Regions from separate parts of the Bradyrhizobium sp. HKCCYLRH2047 genome, predicted to be linked through region 2. Evidence: predicted binding sites of a transcription regulator. Region 2 holds the regulator's gene; each other region holds the start of a gene.
The links. The regulator PhoB, encoded in region 2, activates phosphate uptake and scavenging genes when phosphate is short. The targets are predictions, from matches to a motif close to TGTCATNNANCTGTCAT.
Positions count from the first base shown of each region.

Region 1: ACQR1D_RS31210 (Orn/Lys/Arg decarboxylase N-terminal domain-containing protein) is a predicted target of PhoB. The motif match lies at 3,700-3,716, and genes of this name have one in related genera.
Region 3: ugpB (sn-glycerol-3-phosphate ABC transporter substrate-binding protein UgpB) is a predicted target of PhoB. The motif match lies at 2,206-2,222, and genes of this name have one in related genera.

Region 1 is NZ_JBNPUM010000022.1:48,875-54,204, forward strand. It holds gene cbiB (adenosylcobinamide-phosphate synthase CbiB) at 1-167, opposite strand, end outside; gene cobD (threonine-phosphate decarboxylase CobD) at 205-1,257, shown strand; gene cobS (adenosylcobinamide-GDP ribazoletransferase) at 1,254-1,973, opposite strand; gene ACQR1D_RS31200 (histidine phosphatase family protein) at 1,970-2,563, opposite strand; gene cobT (nicotinate-nucleotide--dimethylbenzimidazole phosphoribosyltransferase) at 2,563-3,618, opposite strand; gene ACQR1D_RS31210 (Orn/Lys/Arg decarboxylase N-terminal domain-containing protein) at 3,763-5,330, shown strand, end outside.
Region 2 is NZ_JBNPUM010000008.1:216,409-221,738, forward strand. It holds gene pstC (phosphate ABC transporter permease subunit PstC) at 1-9, shown strand, start outside; gene pstA (phosphate ABC transporter permease PstA) at 13-894, shown strand; gene pstB (phosphate ABC transporter ATP-binding protein PstB) at 891-1,715, shown strand; gene phoU (phosphate signaling complex protein PhoU) at 1,746-2,462, shown strand; gene phoB (phosphate regulon transcriptional regulator PhoB) at 2,479-3,186, shown strand; gene ACQR1D_RS20420 (trypsin-like serine protease) at 3,334-4,650, shown strand; gene ACQR1D_RS20425 (HoxN/HupN/NixA family nickel/cobalt transporter) at 4,818-5,330, shown strand, end outside.
Region 3 is NZ_JBNPUM010000001.1:383,008-388,337, reverse strand. It holds gene ACQR1D_RS01825 (MarR family winged helix-turn-helix transcriptional regulator) at 1-149, opposite strand, end outside; gene ACQR1D_RS01820 (organic hydroperoxide resistance protein) at 316-741, shown strand; gene ACQR1D_RS01815 (CaiB/BaiF CoA transferase family protein) at 863-2,065, shown strand; gene ugpB (sn-glycerol-3-phosphate ABC transporter substrate-binding protein UgpB) at 2,277-3,596, shown strand; gene ugpA (sn-glycerol-3-phosphate ABC transporter permease UgpA) at 3,646-4,527, shown strand; gene ugpE (sn-glycerol-3-phosphate ABC transporter permease UgpE) at 4,527-5,330, shown strand, end outside.

The sequences.
Region 1 (5,330 bases), on a different contig from region 2:
GCGCGTCGTGCGGCAAAGCCGTCTGCTGCCCTGTTCCAGCGGCGGTCGCCCCATGCTATCAGCGCGCCCACCCACATCACGGGATGACCGATCCGCTGCACCAGGACCTGGGGATAGCCCACGGCCGCCTCGACGAGGAGCGCCGTGAGCGCGAGAGAGACGAACATCGATCTCCGCTGAAGGAAAGGCATGTAAAGGAACGAGATGGACGACAGAGCGACTAGCACGCATAAGGATGAGCCGGAAGCGATCCTTCACGGCGGCGATCTCGCTGCGGTCAGCCGTCTCTACCCGGACGCACCGCTGCCGTGGATCGATCTGTCGACCGGCATCAATCCGATCCCTTACCCCGTGCCGACGGTCCCGGCTGAGAGCTGGACACGGTTGCCCAGCAAGCCCGACGAGGACGCGCTGCTGTCCGTTGCCGCTGCACGGTACCGCCTGCAGACACCCGCATCGATTGTTGCGGCCGCAGGCACCCAAGCGCTGCTGCAGATTCTGCCGCGCCTGCGCGCTTCGAGTTCGGTCGCTGTGTTTGCGCCGACCTACGAAGAACATGAGCTCTGCTGGCGCCGCTGCGGTCACCGAGTGCGTTTGGTCGACAAGGTCGATGCGCTGGCGGAAGCAGACGTCGCCATTGTGGTCAACCCGAACAATCCCACTGGACGATTGCTGCCACGCGCCACGCTCCACTTGCTCGGCGTGACGCTCGCGCGTCGCAACGGCCTGCTTGTGGTAGACGAAGCTTTTGCTGATTTCTGTCCCGTGGAGGCGAGCCTGATTCCGAGCTTGCCACCAGCCACTCTGGTGCTGCGATCGTTCGGAAAGGCTTACGGCCTGGCAGGATTGAGGCTCGGCTTTGCCATAACTTCCCAGGACCTGGCCGATCAATTGCGCCGTGCGCTGGGTCCATGGGCCGTGTCTGGACCTGCGCTTGCGATAGGTTCGATTGCTCTGGCTGACGACCAATGGCTGCGGGACGCACGCGTGAGGCTGGTGTCCGACGGACAACGGCTCGATACGATGCTGACCGCGTCCGGCTGCCAAATTCACAGCCTCGGTTCCAGGGCTCTTGGCGGAACACCCCTGTTCAGGCTGGTCGAGAACGCGAATGCTGCCGCATTGGCCGAGCGGCTCGCCCGGCACGGCATCCACGTCCGGCGTTTTCCGGCTCAGCCGAACTGGCTGCGCTTCGGCCTGCCGGGCGATGAGTCCGAGTGGCAGCGGCTGGCGCAGGCGCTCGGCGGCGCCTTCTAGCCGAGCACGCAGGCGGCAAGCAGCAGCGTTTCCGTGACCTCGATGCTGGCGCCATGGCAATCACCAGTGATGCCGCCGAGCCGCCATTGCCAATAGAATGCGACCGCCGGCAGGAGCACGATGGCGAGCAGCGTCGGGACCGCGCCGGCCAGCGCGGCGATCACGAGCACGCCGCCCCACGCGATAATGACATTCCAACCGACGCTGTTCGCGACGCTCGCGCCGAGCCCCGGCTTCAACGACAGCAGCGTCTTGGTGCAGACCAGCGTTCCCAGCCGTGCCCAAGCCGGGATCAGCAGCAGCGCCCAGGCCGTCGGGCCCGTGGCCAGCTCGGCGGTCAGCACCAGCTTGGCGGCGATCTGCAGCGATATCGCGACCACGGCGAAGCTGCCGGCATGGGGATCGCCGAGCACGGCGATGAAGCGTTCAGGCTTGCCATGCGCGGCGCCGAACGCATCAGCGACGTCGCCGAGCCCATCGAGATGCAGCGCGCCGGTGATCCAGATCCAGGCGACCAGCACGGCCAGCGCGACGATCCACGGATCGGCCTCATGAAAAAGGCGGGCGATCAGCGCCAGACAGGCGCCAATCACCAGTCCCGCGGCCGGAAACCAGACCGACGCCCGCGCAAGATCGTCCGGTCGCGACTCCGCGACGCGTGGGGTCGGCAGCCGCGTCAGGAACTGCAATGCAATCCAGAATTCACGAAGCGTCATGGCTGAATGATCTCGACGATTTCGCCCCAAGCTACACCATCATCGCCCTGCCCGGCTTCGAGTGTGATCCGCGTGCCGGGACAGATACGCAGGCTCCATAGCTGGCGCAGCGGCCAGCCGAGCAGATGCGACAGCGCGGCACGCACGGCGCCGCCATGCGTCACCACCAGAACCGGCGCAGGCTCGGACTTTGCCAGAATGCGATCAGTCGCGCGCGTGACACGCGCTCGCAGATCGACCCAGCTCTCACCGCCCGGTGCCCGGACTGTGGGATCAGCATGAAAGGCGTCGAGCAAACCTTTCCCCCCGGGCTCGGCGGCGAGGTCACGGCGGCTTCGCCCGTCCCAGTGCCCGAAATCGAGCTCGCTCCAGTCCGCATCGATGTCCAGCGCGCAGCCGGCCTGTCGCGCATAGTCCTCCGCCGCCGCACGTGCGCGCGCCAACGGCGAGCTGACAACGCTGCGCCAGATCCGGCTCTGCGTCTGCCGCCGGAATTGATCCCAGCCGAGGTCGCTGAGCGGCGGGTCGGTACGGCCGTCGAGATGGCCGTCCCGCCCCGTCGTCCCGTGCCGCAGCAGATCGATCCGCATCAGGGCTTGGCTCCTGATACAGCGGCCTCCGCGAAGGTCGCCATGCCCCCGTGAAGCGCACAAGCCAGCCGGATGATCGGCAGCGCGGTGGCGGCGCCGGAGGCCTCGCCGAGCCGCAGATCGAGGTCGATCAGAGGACGCGCGCCGAGCGCGTCGAGCACAATGGCGTGGCCGCGTTCGGCCGAGCGATGCGAGAACAGCAGCCACGCACGGCAGGACGGATTGAGGCGGACGGCAACCAGCGCCGCGACCGAGACGATGAAGCCGTCGACCAGCACCGGCCAGCGCCGCTGCGCGGCGGCGACGATCGCGCCGGCCATCGCGATGATCTCGAAGCCGCCGACCGCTTTCAGGATGTCCGCGACGGCCGCTCCCGCCGTGAGCCCGTGTCGCCGCAATGCGTCGACGATCACCGCGGCCTTCCTGGCCCGCCCGTCGGCGTCGAGCCCGGTGCCGCTGCCGACGGTGTCGACAGGCGCACAGGACAGCAGCGCGGCGGCGATCGCCGCCGCCGACGTTGTATTACCGATCCCCATCTCGCCGAAGATCACGAGTTGCGGCGCGTGATCGGCCTGCCGCACCACCGCCCGCCGTCCGGCTTCGGCCGCGAACGCAACCTCCTCCGGCGTCAGCGCCGCCTCGGTGCTGAAATCGCGGGTGCCGCGCCGCGGCTTGTCGACGACGACGCCGGGCACCGGCTCATGCGCCAGCGTCCCGACGTCGACCACCTCAAGCGGGCAGCCCAGACTGCGCGCCAGCACCGAGATCGCCGCACCACCGGCCGCGAAGTTGTGCAGCATCTGCACCGTCACTTCCGGCGGATAGGCCGACACGCCCTGCGCCGCGATGCCGTGATCCCCTGCGAACAGCACCACCGGGACCCTGTCGGCCCCCGGCCGTTCCAGGGCCTGCAGCGCCGCCAGTTCGACCGCCACCTGCTCCAATCGCCCAAGGGCGCCAAACGGCTTGGTCAACTGCGCCTGGCGTTCCAGCGCCGCCTGCCGATGGAGTTCGGACGGGGCCGCACAATCAAGGCTGATCCATTCAGGAAGCACCGCGGATCCTTTCAGCGTCACTCGGGTTCGGGACGATTGCCACCGCGAGACGGCCGAGACAAGCTCCGTGAGGCGCCCAATTGTCATCGAACCGTCATCGAACGTGACGACAGGTGGCTGCCCCACCCAGCCCGAAAGACGCTCATGGATTACTTCCGCCGCTTCACCTTCCTGTTCGCCGCGCCCGTGTTCGAGACCGACGATCTCGCCGGCGTCCGCTTCAACCAGATCATTGAGGAGATCCAGCGCTCGGGCTTCGAGGTGGTGCGCGCCCGCAAGCTGGAGGACGCCGAGATCGCGGTGCAGACGGATGCCGCGATCGGCTGCATGGTCGTCGATTGGGGCAAGAAGGGCCTGGAAGGCAAGACGGCGTCGCTGATCAACCTGATGCGCCGGCGCGGTCTGGACTTCCCGATCATCCTGCTGATTCGGCGCAAGCGCTTCGAGGACCTGCCGGTCGAGGTGCTCGATTTCATCGACGGCTATGTCTTCCTCTCCGAGGAGACGCCCGCCTTCATCGCCAAGAACCTGATCAGCCGGCTAAAGCAATATGCCGAGACGCTGAAGACGCCGTTCTTCGGCACGCTGGTCGACTATGCCGAGGAAGGCAACCAGCTCTGGACCTGTCCCGGCCACAATGGCGGCGTGTTCTACAGCCGCAGCCCGATCGGCCGGATCTTCGTCGAGCATCTCGGCGAGGCGGTGTTTCGCGACGACCTTGACAATTCCGTGCTCGATCTCGGTGATCTCCTGACCCATGAGGGACCGGCGCTGCGCGCGCAGAAGGAAGCGGCGCAAATCTTTGGCGCCGAGAAGACCTATTTCGTCCTCAACGGCACCTCGACCTCCAACAAGGTCGTGTTGGGCGCGCTGGTCACCGATGGTGACCTCGTGCTGTTCGACCGCAACAACCACAAGGCGGCCCATCATGGTGCGCTGCTCATCTCGGGCGGCGTCCCGATCTACGTCCCGACAGTTCGCAACCCCTGGGGCCTGATCGGCCCGATGCGCTGGGACCTGCTCGACGAGCAGCACCTGCGGCAACAAATCCGCGACAACCCGCTGGTGAAGGACCCCGACGCCTGGCGCAAGGAGCGGCCGTTCCGCGTCGCGGTGGTCGAGCAGTGCACCTATGACGGCACGATCCACAGCGCCGAGATGATCCTGAAGCGGATCGGCCACCTCTGCGACTACATCATGTTCGACGAGGCCTGGGCGGGGTTCATGAAGTTCCACCCGCTCTATGCCGGCCGCTTCGCCATGGGCCTCGGCGATCTCGGACCCGACGCACCAGGCATCATCGCCACGCAATCGACCCACAAGCAGCTCGCGAGCTTCTCCCAGGCCTCGCAGATCCACGTCAAGGACCGCCACATCAAGGGGCAGCGGCGGCGGATCGAGCATCGGCGCTTCAACGAGAGCTTCATGCAGCACGCCTCGACATCGCCGTTCTACCCGCTGTTCGCCTCGCTGGACGTCGGCGCGCAGATGATGAAGGGCCGCTCCGGCGAGGTGCTGTGGGACGACACGATCCGGCTCGGCATCGAATTGCGCAAGAAGATCCGGGCGATGCGCAGGGAATTCGAGGAGAAGGAGAAGGATCCGGCACGGCGCTGGTTCTTCGAGCCGTTCGTGCCGGATCGCGTCTCGATTCCCGATGCGGCCAATCCCGGAGCCAGCCACGATGTGGCCTGGGAGGCGATCTCGACCGA
Region 2 (5,330 bases):
GGAAAATAAGCCATGTCCAGCGCAGATTCGCTCACCGCCGATACGCCGGTCAATCCGATCTATGCGCGCCGACGCCGCAGGGACATCGTGATCCGCGGCCTCTGCGTCGCCGCCGCGCTGTTCGGCGTCACCTGGCTGGCGCTGATCCTGTTCACGCTGTTCTATAACGGCCTCGCCGGCCTCAGCCTGCAAGTGTTTTCCGCCGACACCCCGCCGCCGGGCTCGAGCGAAGGCGGCCTGCGCAATGCCATCGTCGGCTCTCTGATCATGACGGTCATCGGCGTCGGCATCGGCGCGCCGCTCGGCCTGTTCGCCGGCACCTATCTGGCCGAGTACGGCCGCAACGACCGCCTGACCTCGGTGATCCGCTTCATCAACGACATCCTGCTGTCGGCGCCCTCGATCATCATCGGCCTGTTCATCTATGGCGCTGTCGTGGTGCCGATGGGCGGCTTCTCGGCGCTCGCAGGCTCGCTGGCGCTGGCGGTCATTGTCATCCCCGTGGTGCTGCGCACCACCGAGGACATGCTGCTGCTGGTGCCCAACCCGCTGCGTGAGGCGGCCTCGGCGCTCGGCCTGCCGCGATCGCTGGTGATCCGGCGCATCGCCTATCGCGCGGCGCGCTCGGGCCTGATCACCGGCGTGCTGCTGGCCACCGCCCGCGTCGCCGGCGAGACCGCGCCCTTGCTGTTCACTGCGCTGTCGAACCAGTTCTGGAGCCTCAGCCTCTCCAAGACGATGGCCAACCTGCCCGTCACCATCAACAACTTCGTCCAGAGCCCCTATGCCTATTGGAAGCAGCTGGCCTGGAGCGGAGCCCTTCTGATCACTCTGGCCGTGCTCGCCCTGAATGTCAGTGCACGCATTCTCGGCGCCGAGAGGAACGCAAAATGACCGACCTGTCCGTATCCGTCAGCCAGCCCAATCCCGCCGCGCTGAACGGCAAGGTTTTGCCGGAAGCCCCCGCCAAGGTGACCGCGCGCAACCTGAACTTCTATTACGGCGATCACCACGCGCTGAAGAACATCAACCTGTCGCTGGGGACCAACCGCGTCACCGCGTTCATCGGCCCGTCCGGCTGCGGCAAGTCGACCCTGCTGCGCATCTTCAACCGGATGTACGATCTCTACCCGGGCCAGCGCGCCGTTGGCCAGCTCATGCTGGACAACACCAACATCCTCGATCCCAAGCTCGACCTCAACCTGCTGCGTGCCCGTGTCGGCATGGTGTTCCAGAAGCCGACGCCGTTCCCGATGACGATCTACGAGAACATCGCCTTCGGCATCCGGCTGTATGAGAAGATCTCCAAGTCGGAGATGGACGACCGGGTCGAGAAGGCACTGCGCGGCGGCGCGTTGTGGAACGAGGTCAAGGACAAGCTCAACGCTTCGGGCCTGTCGCTGTCAGGCGGCCAGCAGCAGCGGCTGTGCATTGCGCGCACCGTGGCGGTCCGGCCGGAGGTGATCCTGTTCGACGAGCCGTGCTCGGCGCTCGATCCGATCTCGACCGCCAAGGTCGAGGAGCTGATCCAGGAGCTCGCCGAAAACTATACGATCGCCATCGTGACGCATAACATGCAGCAGGCGGCGCGCGTCTCCGACAAGACCGCCTTCATGTATCTCGGCGAGCTGATCGAGTTCGACGACACCAGCAAGATCTTCACCTCGCCGAGCGATCGGCGGACCCAGGATTACATCACCGGCCGGTTCGGCTGACGCCGACGACATTGACTTCAGGAGATCATCATGGCCAGTGAACATACCGCCAAGGCGTTCGACAGCGATCTGCAGGATCTCACCCGGCTGGTGTCGGAAATGGGCGGCCTCGCCGAGCGTCTGATCGTCGATTCCGTCGATGCGCTGGTGCGGCGCGACATCGCACTCGGCCAGAAGGTGGTCGCCACCGACGCCGAGGTCGACAAGCTGCAGCGCATCATCGAGGAGCGCGCCGTTCTTACCATCGCCCGGCGACAGCCGATGGCGGTCGACCTGCGCGAGATCGTCGGTGCGATGCGGGTCGCCACCGATCTGGAGCGCATCGGCGATCTCGCCAAGAACATCGGCAAGCGCGTCGCGGCGCTGGAGAGCGACTTCCATCCGCTCAAGCTGATCCGCGGGCTCGAGCACATGACCGACCTGGTGCAGTCGCAGGTCAAGACGGTGCTGGACGCCTATGCCGCGCACGATTTGCCGGCGGCGATGACGGTGTGGAAGGGCGACGAGGAGGTCGACGCCATCTGCACCTCGCTGTTCCGCGAACTCCTGACCTACATGATGGAGGATCCGCGCAACATCTCGTTCTGCATCCATCTGATGTTCTGCGCCAAGAACATCGAGCGCATCGGCGATCACGCGACCAACATCGCGGAGACCGTCTTCTATATGATCGAAGGCCAGCAGATCATGGACAAGCGCCCGAAGGGCGACATGACGAGCTTCGCATCGACGATCCCCGGCAACTGAGAGAGACGGTTCTGACATGGGCGCCCGAATTCTGGTGGTGGAGGACGAGGAGGCGCTGACGACGCTCCTGCGCTACAACCTCGAGGCCGAAGGCTACGAGGTCGAGACGGTGGCGCGCGGAGACGAGGCCGACACACGGCTGAAGGAGCGCGTTCCCGATCTCGTCGTGCTCGACTGGATGCTGCCGGGCCTGTCCGGCATCGAGCTGTGCCGCCGCCTGCGGGCGCGGTCCGAGACCCGGCAATTGCCGATCATCATGCTCACCGCGCGCGGCGAGGAGAGCGAGCGCGTGCGCGGCCTCGCGACCGGCGCCGACGACTACATCGTCAAGCCGTTCTCGGTGCCGGAGCTGCTGGCGCGCGTGAAGGGCCTGCTGCGGCGGGCGAGCCCGGAGCGGCTGGCGACCGTGCTGTCCTATGGCGACATCGAGCTCGACCGCGAGAAGCGCCGCGTGGCGCGCTCGGGACGGCCGATCGATCTCGGCCCGACCGAATACCGCCTGCTCGAGTTTTTCCTGGAGCATCCCGGCCGCGTGTTCAGCCGTGAGCAGCTGCTCGACAGCGTCTGGGGCCGCGACATCTATATCGACGAGCGCACGGTCGACGTCCATATCGGCCGCCTGCGCAAGCTGCTCAATCCGGGCCGCGAGCAGGACCCGATCCGCACCGTGCGCGGCGCCGGCTATGCGCTCGATGATCGCTTCGCCAAGAGCGAGCAGGTGTAAGGGGCGATCGGGCGTGAGGATGAAGCAGGTGTGAGGCGCGAGGGGGCCCGATTGAGGAGATCGCGGTCCGCTTTCGGCCACGCCGCCGCCGTCTTGATCGTGTCTGCTTCGTGGCCCGTCACGATGTTTCGGTCCCAGCGGACGCCCTTGATCAAGATCATCATCATATCTCTAGCCGTGCTGCTCGGCAGCGCGGCGGGCGCCGCGGCCGCCGAGCTCGAAGACGCGGTCGCCGCGGCGGGAAACGGACAGCACGCCGCGGCGATGCGCCGCCTGCTGCCGCTGGCCGCCAAGGGCGATGCGCGGGCGCAGTTCGACGTCGGCTTCATGGAGGCCTTCGGCTGGGGCCAACCGCGCAACCCCGCCGAGGCGCTGGCGTGGTATCGCAAGGCCGCCGATCAGGGCCTCGCCGTCGCCCAGCATTATCTCGGCATCGCCTATGTCAACGGCGAAGGTGTCGCGAGCAATTATGGCGAAGCCGGCCGCTGGTTCAGCCGCGCGGCAGCGCAGGGCTTCGCCCAGTCGCAATACATGCTGGGCCTGATGCTGCTCGACGGTCGCGGCGTGAAGCAGGACGTCGTGCAGGGCTACGCCTGGCTGGTGATGGCGGGTCGCAGCGGCGTGCGATCGGCCGGCCGCGACGTGCAGAGGGTCAAGCTGACCGAGCCGCAGCGCGTCCAGGCCCAGAGCGCCATTGCGGCCTGGCGGCCGAAGCCGGAATCGGCGGAGGCGGGCGTCGCCGCTCCGCGTCCGGAGCAACTGCTCGGGCTCGACCGCCACATCGGCGAGGTCGTCGATCCCACCTCGTGGCCGGCGTCGTCGATCGGCGTCGTCACCGTCGCGCAATACTCGACCGGCGGCTGGTGCACCGGCACTCTGGTCGCGCCGCGCGTCGTGCTCACCGCCGCGCATTGCGTGTTCAACGGCGTCGCGCAGGTCAGCCCCGGCAATGTCCGCTTCCTGGCCGGCATGAACAGGGGCACGCCGGCGGCATCGTCGGTCGCCGACAAGCTGATCGTGGCGCCGGACTTCGTCCCGACCCGGCACGACAGATGGTCGCTCGACCGCTCGCCCGCCGATTGGGCGCTGATCGTGCTGAAGGATGCGCTGCCGTCGAAGCCGGTCGCGGTCAAGGCGCTGACGCGCGAGGAACTGCAGGCTGCGACATCAGCCGGAACCATCTCCGAGATCGGCTACGGCCAGGAGCGCCGCTATTCGCCGACCGGCCAGCGCAATTGCAGCGCCGGCATGACCAGCGATGCCCGGCTGCTGACGGTGCATTGCCTCGCCAATTTCGGCTATTCGGGCTCGCCGATCCTGGCCGAGGTCGGCGGGCAGCCGACCGTTGTCGGCATCTTCTCGGCGTTCCACGAGGAGACCCGGCTGATGTTCGCCGCGCCCGCAAGCCAGTTCGAGGCCGTCGTGCGGCGCGAGATTGCGGCGCAGAGTGCCTCGGCGCGGTGAGGGGGAGGGGACGAGAGAGGTCCCGCCGCTGGTCACGATCTGTGCGCGACTGGATAGCGGGTTGCCAAGCGAGCGGGCGATCCGGCAAGTGCAGCCGATTTTTTCCTGTAGCTTTCGCCTGCAGCGGGGCTTTACCGAACTGGCCTGGCTCTTGCTATAGTTCGAGTATGACGATTGTTCCAATTGATCATCCTCGTGCCCCGCGGCTGCTGTGGTGGCGGTCGCAGCCCGGCAGGACCGTTGCGCTCGTCGCTGGGCTGGTCGCGGCCAATGCGGTGGCCTGGGCCTGGGCATTCGCGCTCTACGCCGACCGGCCCGCCATCGTCGGCACCGCGATGCTGGCCTGGTTGCTCGGACTGCGCCATGCCGTCGATGCGGACCACATCGCGGCGATCGACAATGTGGTGCGGAAGCTCGTGCAGGACGGTCGCGCCCCGCGCGCCGCCGGCCTCTATTTTGCGCTCGGCCATTCCAGCGTCGTCGTCATCGCCACCATCGTGGTGAGCCTGGTGGCCGGCGCAGATCTGTTGAGTGAGGACAGCGCCATCCGTGCGATCGGCGGCACCATCGGCACCTCGGTCTCCGCAGGCTTCCTGCTGCTGATCGCCTTCGCGAATCTGGTGCTGTTCGTGAACCTCTGGCGCCGCCCATCCCACCCCCATTCCGACATGGATGCCGCC
Region 3 (5,330 bases), on a different contig from region 2:
AGCATGACCAGATATTGCGGATAGGTCAGGCCCAGGCGGTCGAGCAGCGGCTTGTAGACGCGGTTGAAGGCGTGCGCGGTCGAATAGACGGCGAAGCAGAGCTGGTTGCCGAGTTGGAGCGGCAGATCTGCCGCGGACTTCTTTCGCATCGAGGTCACCACAGGTCGATCCTATCGGCATCTTGAGCCCGCGCGCCTCGCATCGACAACGGGCCCGGCGCACCGATCACGAATTTTCTACCGAACAATTATCTTGTGCACAATCTAATTGCGTGCAATATGGGGTCACTGAATTCGTCCAACCAGGAGACCCCCCATGTCCGTGAACGTGCTCTACAAGACCAGCGCCAAGGCCACCGGCGGCCGCGACGGCGAGGCGGCGACCCTCGACGGCTCGCTCAAGGTCAAGCTCTCCACCCCGAAGGAGCTCGGCGGCGGCGGCGGTGCCGGCAACAATCCGGAGCAGTTGTTCGCGGCGGGCTACGCCGCCTGCTTCATCGGCGCGATGAAGTTCGTCGGCTCGCAGGGCGGCCCGAAGGTTCCCGCCGACACGTCGGTGACCTCCACCGTCGGCATCGGGCCGCGCTCGGAAGGCGGCTTCGGCATCACCGTCGAGCTCGCCGTCTCCCTGCCCGGCCTCGCCAAGGCTGACGCCGAGGCGCTGGTCGCCAAGGCGCATGAGGTGTGCCCCTATTCCAACGCCACGCGCGGCAATGTCGACGTCAAGCTGAGCGTCGTCTGAGCTTCAATTCCGTCGTGCGGCAGGACGGCCTCCCTCGTCCTGCCGCATGGCAGGCCCCGTTTGCGCCGCGCGCGCTGCAATGCTTAATGATCGCGAGCTGAAACCAACCTCGCGACATCCGATGACACCTCAATTTGCTCCCGGCGCCATGGCCGGACTGCGCGTGATCGATCTGACGCGCGTGCTCGGCGGGCCCTATTGCACGCAGATCCTGGCCGATCACGGCGCCGACGTGATCAAGGTCGAGCCGCCGGCCGGCGACGAAGTGCGCGACTGGGGCCCTCCGTTCCACGACGAGGACGCCGCCTATTTCGTCGGGATCAACCGCAACAAGCGCTCGATCGGCCTCGATCTCGCGTCCGAGGGCGGACGCGTCGTGCTGATGCGGATGCTCGAGACCGCCGACGTGCTGATCGAGAACTTCAAGCCCGGCACCTTGGAGAAATGGGGCATCGGCAGCGACACGCTGCGCGAGAAATTCCCGAAGCTGGTGCACTGCCGCATCTGCGGCTTCGGTGCCGACGGTCCACGCGGCGGCAATCCCGGCTATGACGCGATCATCCAGGCGATGACCGGCATGATCGCCGCGACCGGCTCGCCGCAAAGCGGGCCGATGCGGATCGGGGTGCCGCTGGTCGACATCACCACCGGCCTCTATGCCGCGATCGGCATCCTGATGGCGCTGTCGGAACGGCAGCGTTCTGGGCTCGGTCAGTTCCTCGAGGTCACGCTGTATGAGACCGGCCTCGCGATCATGCATCCGCATACCGCAAACTACTTCATGCATGGCAAGCCGCCGTCGCTGACCGGCAACGAGCATCCGAACCTCGTGCCCTATGCGATCTTCCCGACCAGGACCGACGATATCTTCATCGGCGTCGGCAATGACGGCACCTTCCGCAAGCTCGCCAAGGAAATCGGCCGGCCGGAACTCGGCACCGATCCGCGCTTCGCCCGCAACAAGGATCGCGTCGCCAATCGCGAGGCACTGCGCGCCGAGCTCGCCGCCGTGTTCAGCCAATTCGAGGCGGAGCCGCTGTGCGACCGGCTGCTCGCAGCCGGCCTGCCGGCGGGACCCGTGCAGAAGATCGACCAGGCGTTGACCAATCCGCACACGATCCACCGCGGCGATGTCATCGAGAAGGACTGGTACAAGGGCGTCGCCTCGCCGATCCGGCTCGAACGCACCAAGCCGAGCCTGCGCTCCACCCCGCCGAAGTTCAGCCAGCATGCCCAGGAGGTGCTCAGCGAGTTCGGCTACTCGGAGCCCGAGATCCAGGCCCTGCTGTCCGAGGGCACCGTGTGCGCAGAGCGCAAGCGGTGAAGCGCCATCAGCCTGTCGTCTCGCAACGCGAGCGTCGCCTCGGGCATCGCCCGGGCGCCGCGCCGTCTCGCACAACTCGCGGCGTTGCGCCGCAAAGCCGCGACGAACGCGCTTTCCGCTGACGATCCAACCGGTTATACATTCACAAAACTGTCATCTCGCGCTGCTACGGCCGCGACGCCGATGACGTTCCATGGGAGGAATTTTTTTAATGTCACTTCGACAATTCTGGACAGCCGCCGCTGCGGCAGCCACGCTGGTCCTTGGCGCCGCCGCACCCGCACACGCGGTGACGGAGATTCAGTGGTGGCACGCGATGACCGGCGCCAACAACGACGTCATCGTCAAGCTCGCCAACGACTTCAACGCCTCGCAGACCGACTACAAGGTCGTTCCGACCTACAAGGGCAACTACGCCGACACGATGAATGCCGGCATCGCCGCGTTCCGCGCCGGCAATGCCCCGCATATCATGCAGGTGTTCGAGGTCGGCACTGCCACGATGATGGCCGCCACCGGCGCCGTGAAGCCGGTCTACAAGCTGATGCAGGACGCCGGCGAGAAGTTCGATCCCAAGAGCTACCTGCCGGCCATCACCGGCTACTATTCGACCTCGAAGGGCGAAATGCTGTCCTTCCCCTTCAACTCGTCCTCCACCGTCATGTGGGTCAATCTCGATGAGCTGAAGAAGGTCAACGCCGAGATCCCGAAGACCTGGCCCGAGCTGTTCGAGACCGCCAAGAAGCTCCACGCGGCCGGCCACCCGACCTGCGGCTTCTCCGGCTCGTGGGTAACCTGGGTCAATCTCGAGCAGCTCTCCGCCTGGCACAACGTGCCGCTCGCCAGCAAGGCCAACGGCCTCGACGGCTTCGACACCGTGCTCGAGTTCAACGGTCCGCTGCAGGTCAAGCATCTCGAAAACCTGGTCGAGCTGCAGAAGGACAAGACCTATGACTACGCCGGCCGCACCAACACCGGCGAGGGCCGCTTCACCTCGGGCGAATGCCCGATCTACCTGACCTCGTCGGCGTTCTTCGGCAACGTCAAGGCGCAGGCGAAGTTCGCCTTCACCGCCGCACCGATGCCGTATTACCCCGACGTGAAGGGCGCGCCGCAGAACTCGATCATCGGCGGCGCTTCGCTCTGGGTCATGGGCGGCAAGTCGGCCGATGAGTACAAGGGCGTCGCCAAGTTCCTGACCTTCCTCTCGGACACCGACCGCCAAGTCTACATCCACAAGGCGTCGGGCTATCTGCCGATCACCAAGGCCGCCTATGCCAAGGCCAAGGCCGAGGGCTTCTACAAGGATCAGCCCTATCTGGAGACCCCGCTGCTCGAGTTGACCAACAAGGAGCCGACCGAGAACTCCCGCGGCCTGCGCCTGGGCAACATGGTGCAGCTGCGTGACGTCTGGTCGGAGGAGATCGAGCAGGCTCTGGCCGGCAAGAAGACCGCCAAGCAGGCGCTGGACGCCGCCGTCGAGCGCGGCAACCAGATGCTGCGCCAGTTCGAAAAGACGGCCGTGAAATAAGGCCAAGAGCCGGCAGGCCACCCGCGGCCTGCCGGCTCGCCGACCGATCATGCAGAAGAACGCCATCTTCCAGTCAAAGCTGCTGCCGTTCGTGCTGGTCGCTCCCCAGCTTGCGATCGTGCTGATCTTCTTCTATTGGCCCGCCATCCAGGCCGTCATCCAGTCGTTCCTGCTGCAGGACGCGTTCGGCCTGTCCACGAGCTTCGTCTGGTTCGAGAACTACGCCGACCTGCTCAGCCAGCCGGACTATTTTGAAGCCATTCTCCGCACCTTCGGCTTCTCCTTCGCCATCGCATTCTCGTCGCTGTCGGTCGCGCTGCTGCTCGCGGTCATGGCGGACAAGCCGCTGCGCGGCGTGACGCTGTACCGGACGCTGCTGATCTGGCCCTATGCCGTGGCGCCGCCGGTGGTGGGCGTGCTCTGGATCTTCATGCTGCATCCCTCGCTCGGCGTGATCTCGCGCTATCTGCGCGCCATGGGCATCGACTGGAATCCGCTGCTCGACGGCGACCAGGCGGCGCTGCAGATCATTCTCGCGGCCGCCTGGAAGCAGATCTCCTACAACTTCCTGTTCTTCCTCGCCGGGCTGCAGAGCATCCCCAAGAGCGTGCTCGAAGCCGCCGCGATCGATGGCGCACGGCCGATGCGGCGGTTCTGGACCGTGACCTTCCCGCTGCTGTCGCCGACCATCTTCTTCCTGCTGGTGATCAACATCGTCTACGCCTTCTTCGAGACGTTCGGCATCATCGACACGATGACCCGCGGCGGTCCTGGCAAGTCCACCGAGACGCTGGTCTACAAGGTCTACACCGATGGCCTGCTCGGCGGCAATCTCGGCTCCTCGGCTGCACAATCCGTCGTTCTGATGGTCATCGTCATCGTGCTGACGGCGATCCAGTTCCGCTTCGTCGAGCGCAAGGTGACCTACTGATGGTCGAGCAAGAAGGCATTCGACGCTACGTCGCGCATGTCATCCTGTGGATCGGAATCGCGATCGTCGCGTTCCCGGTCTATCTCGCATTCGTCGCCTCGACGCAGGACAATGCGGTGATCGCCAACGGGCAGATGTCGCTGCTGCCGGGCGGGCACTTCCTGTCGACCTACTATCAGACGATCTTCGTCGGCACGAGCGGCTCGACCCGCGAGCCGGTTGCGACCATGCTTTTGAACTCGCTGGTCATGGCGCTCTCGATCGCCGTCGGCAAGATCGCGATCTCGATCATCTCGGCGTATGCGGTCGTCTACTTCCGCTTCCCGTTCCGCATGCCGATCTTCTGGCTCATCTTCATCACCCTGATGCTGCCGGTCGAGGTGCGCATCTATCCAACCTACAAGATCGTCGCCGACCTCCATATGCTCGACAGTTATGCGGGGCTCGCGCTGCCGCTGATCGCGTCCGCCACCGCGACGCTGCTGTTCCGCCAGTTCTTCATGACCGTGCCGGACGAGCTGCTGGAGGCGTCCCGCATCGACGGCGCCGGGCCGTTCCGCTTCTTCTGGGACACCCTGCTGCCGCTGTCGCGCACCAACATGGCGGCGCTATTCGTGATCCTGTTCATCCTCGGCTGGAATCAATATCTCTGGCCGCTGCTGATCACGACGCGCGACGACATGCAGACCATCCAGATCGGCATCCGCAAGATGATCACGACGACCGACGCGCTGACGGAGTGGCCGATCGTCATGGCGACCGCAGTGCTCGCGATGCTGCCGCCGGTGTTCGTCGTCGTCGTC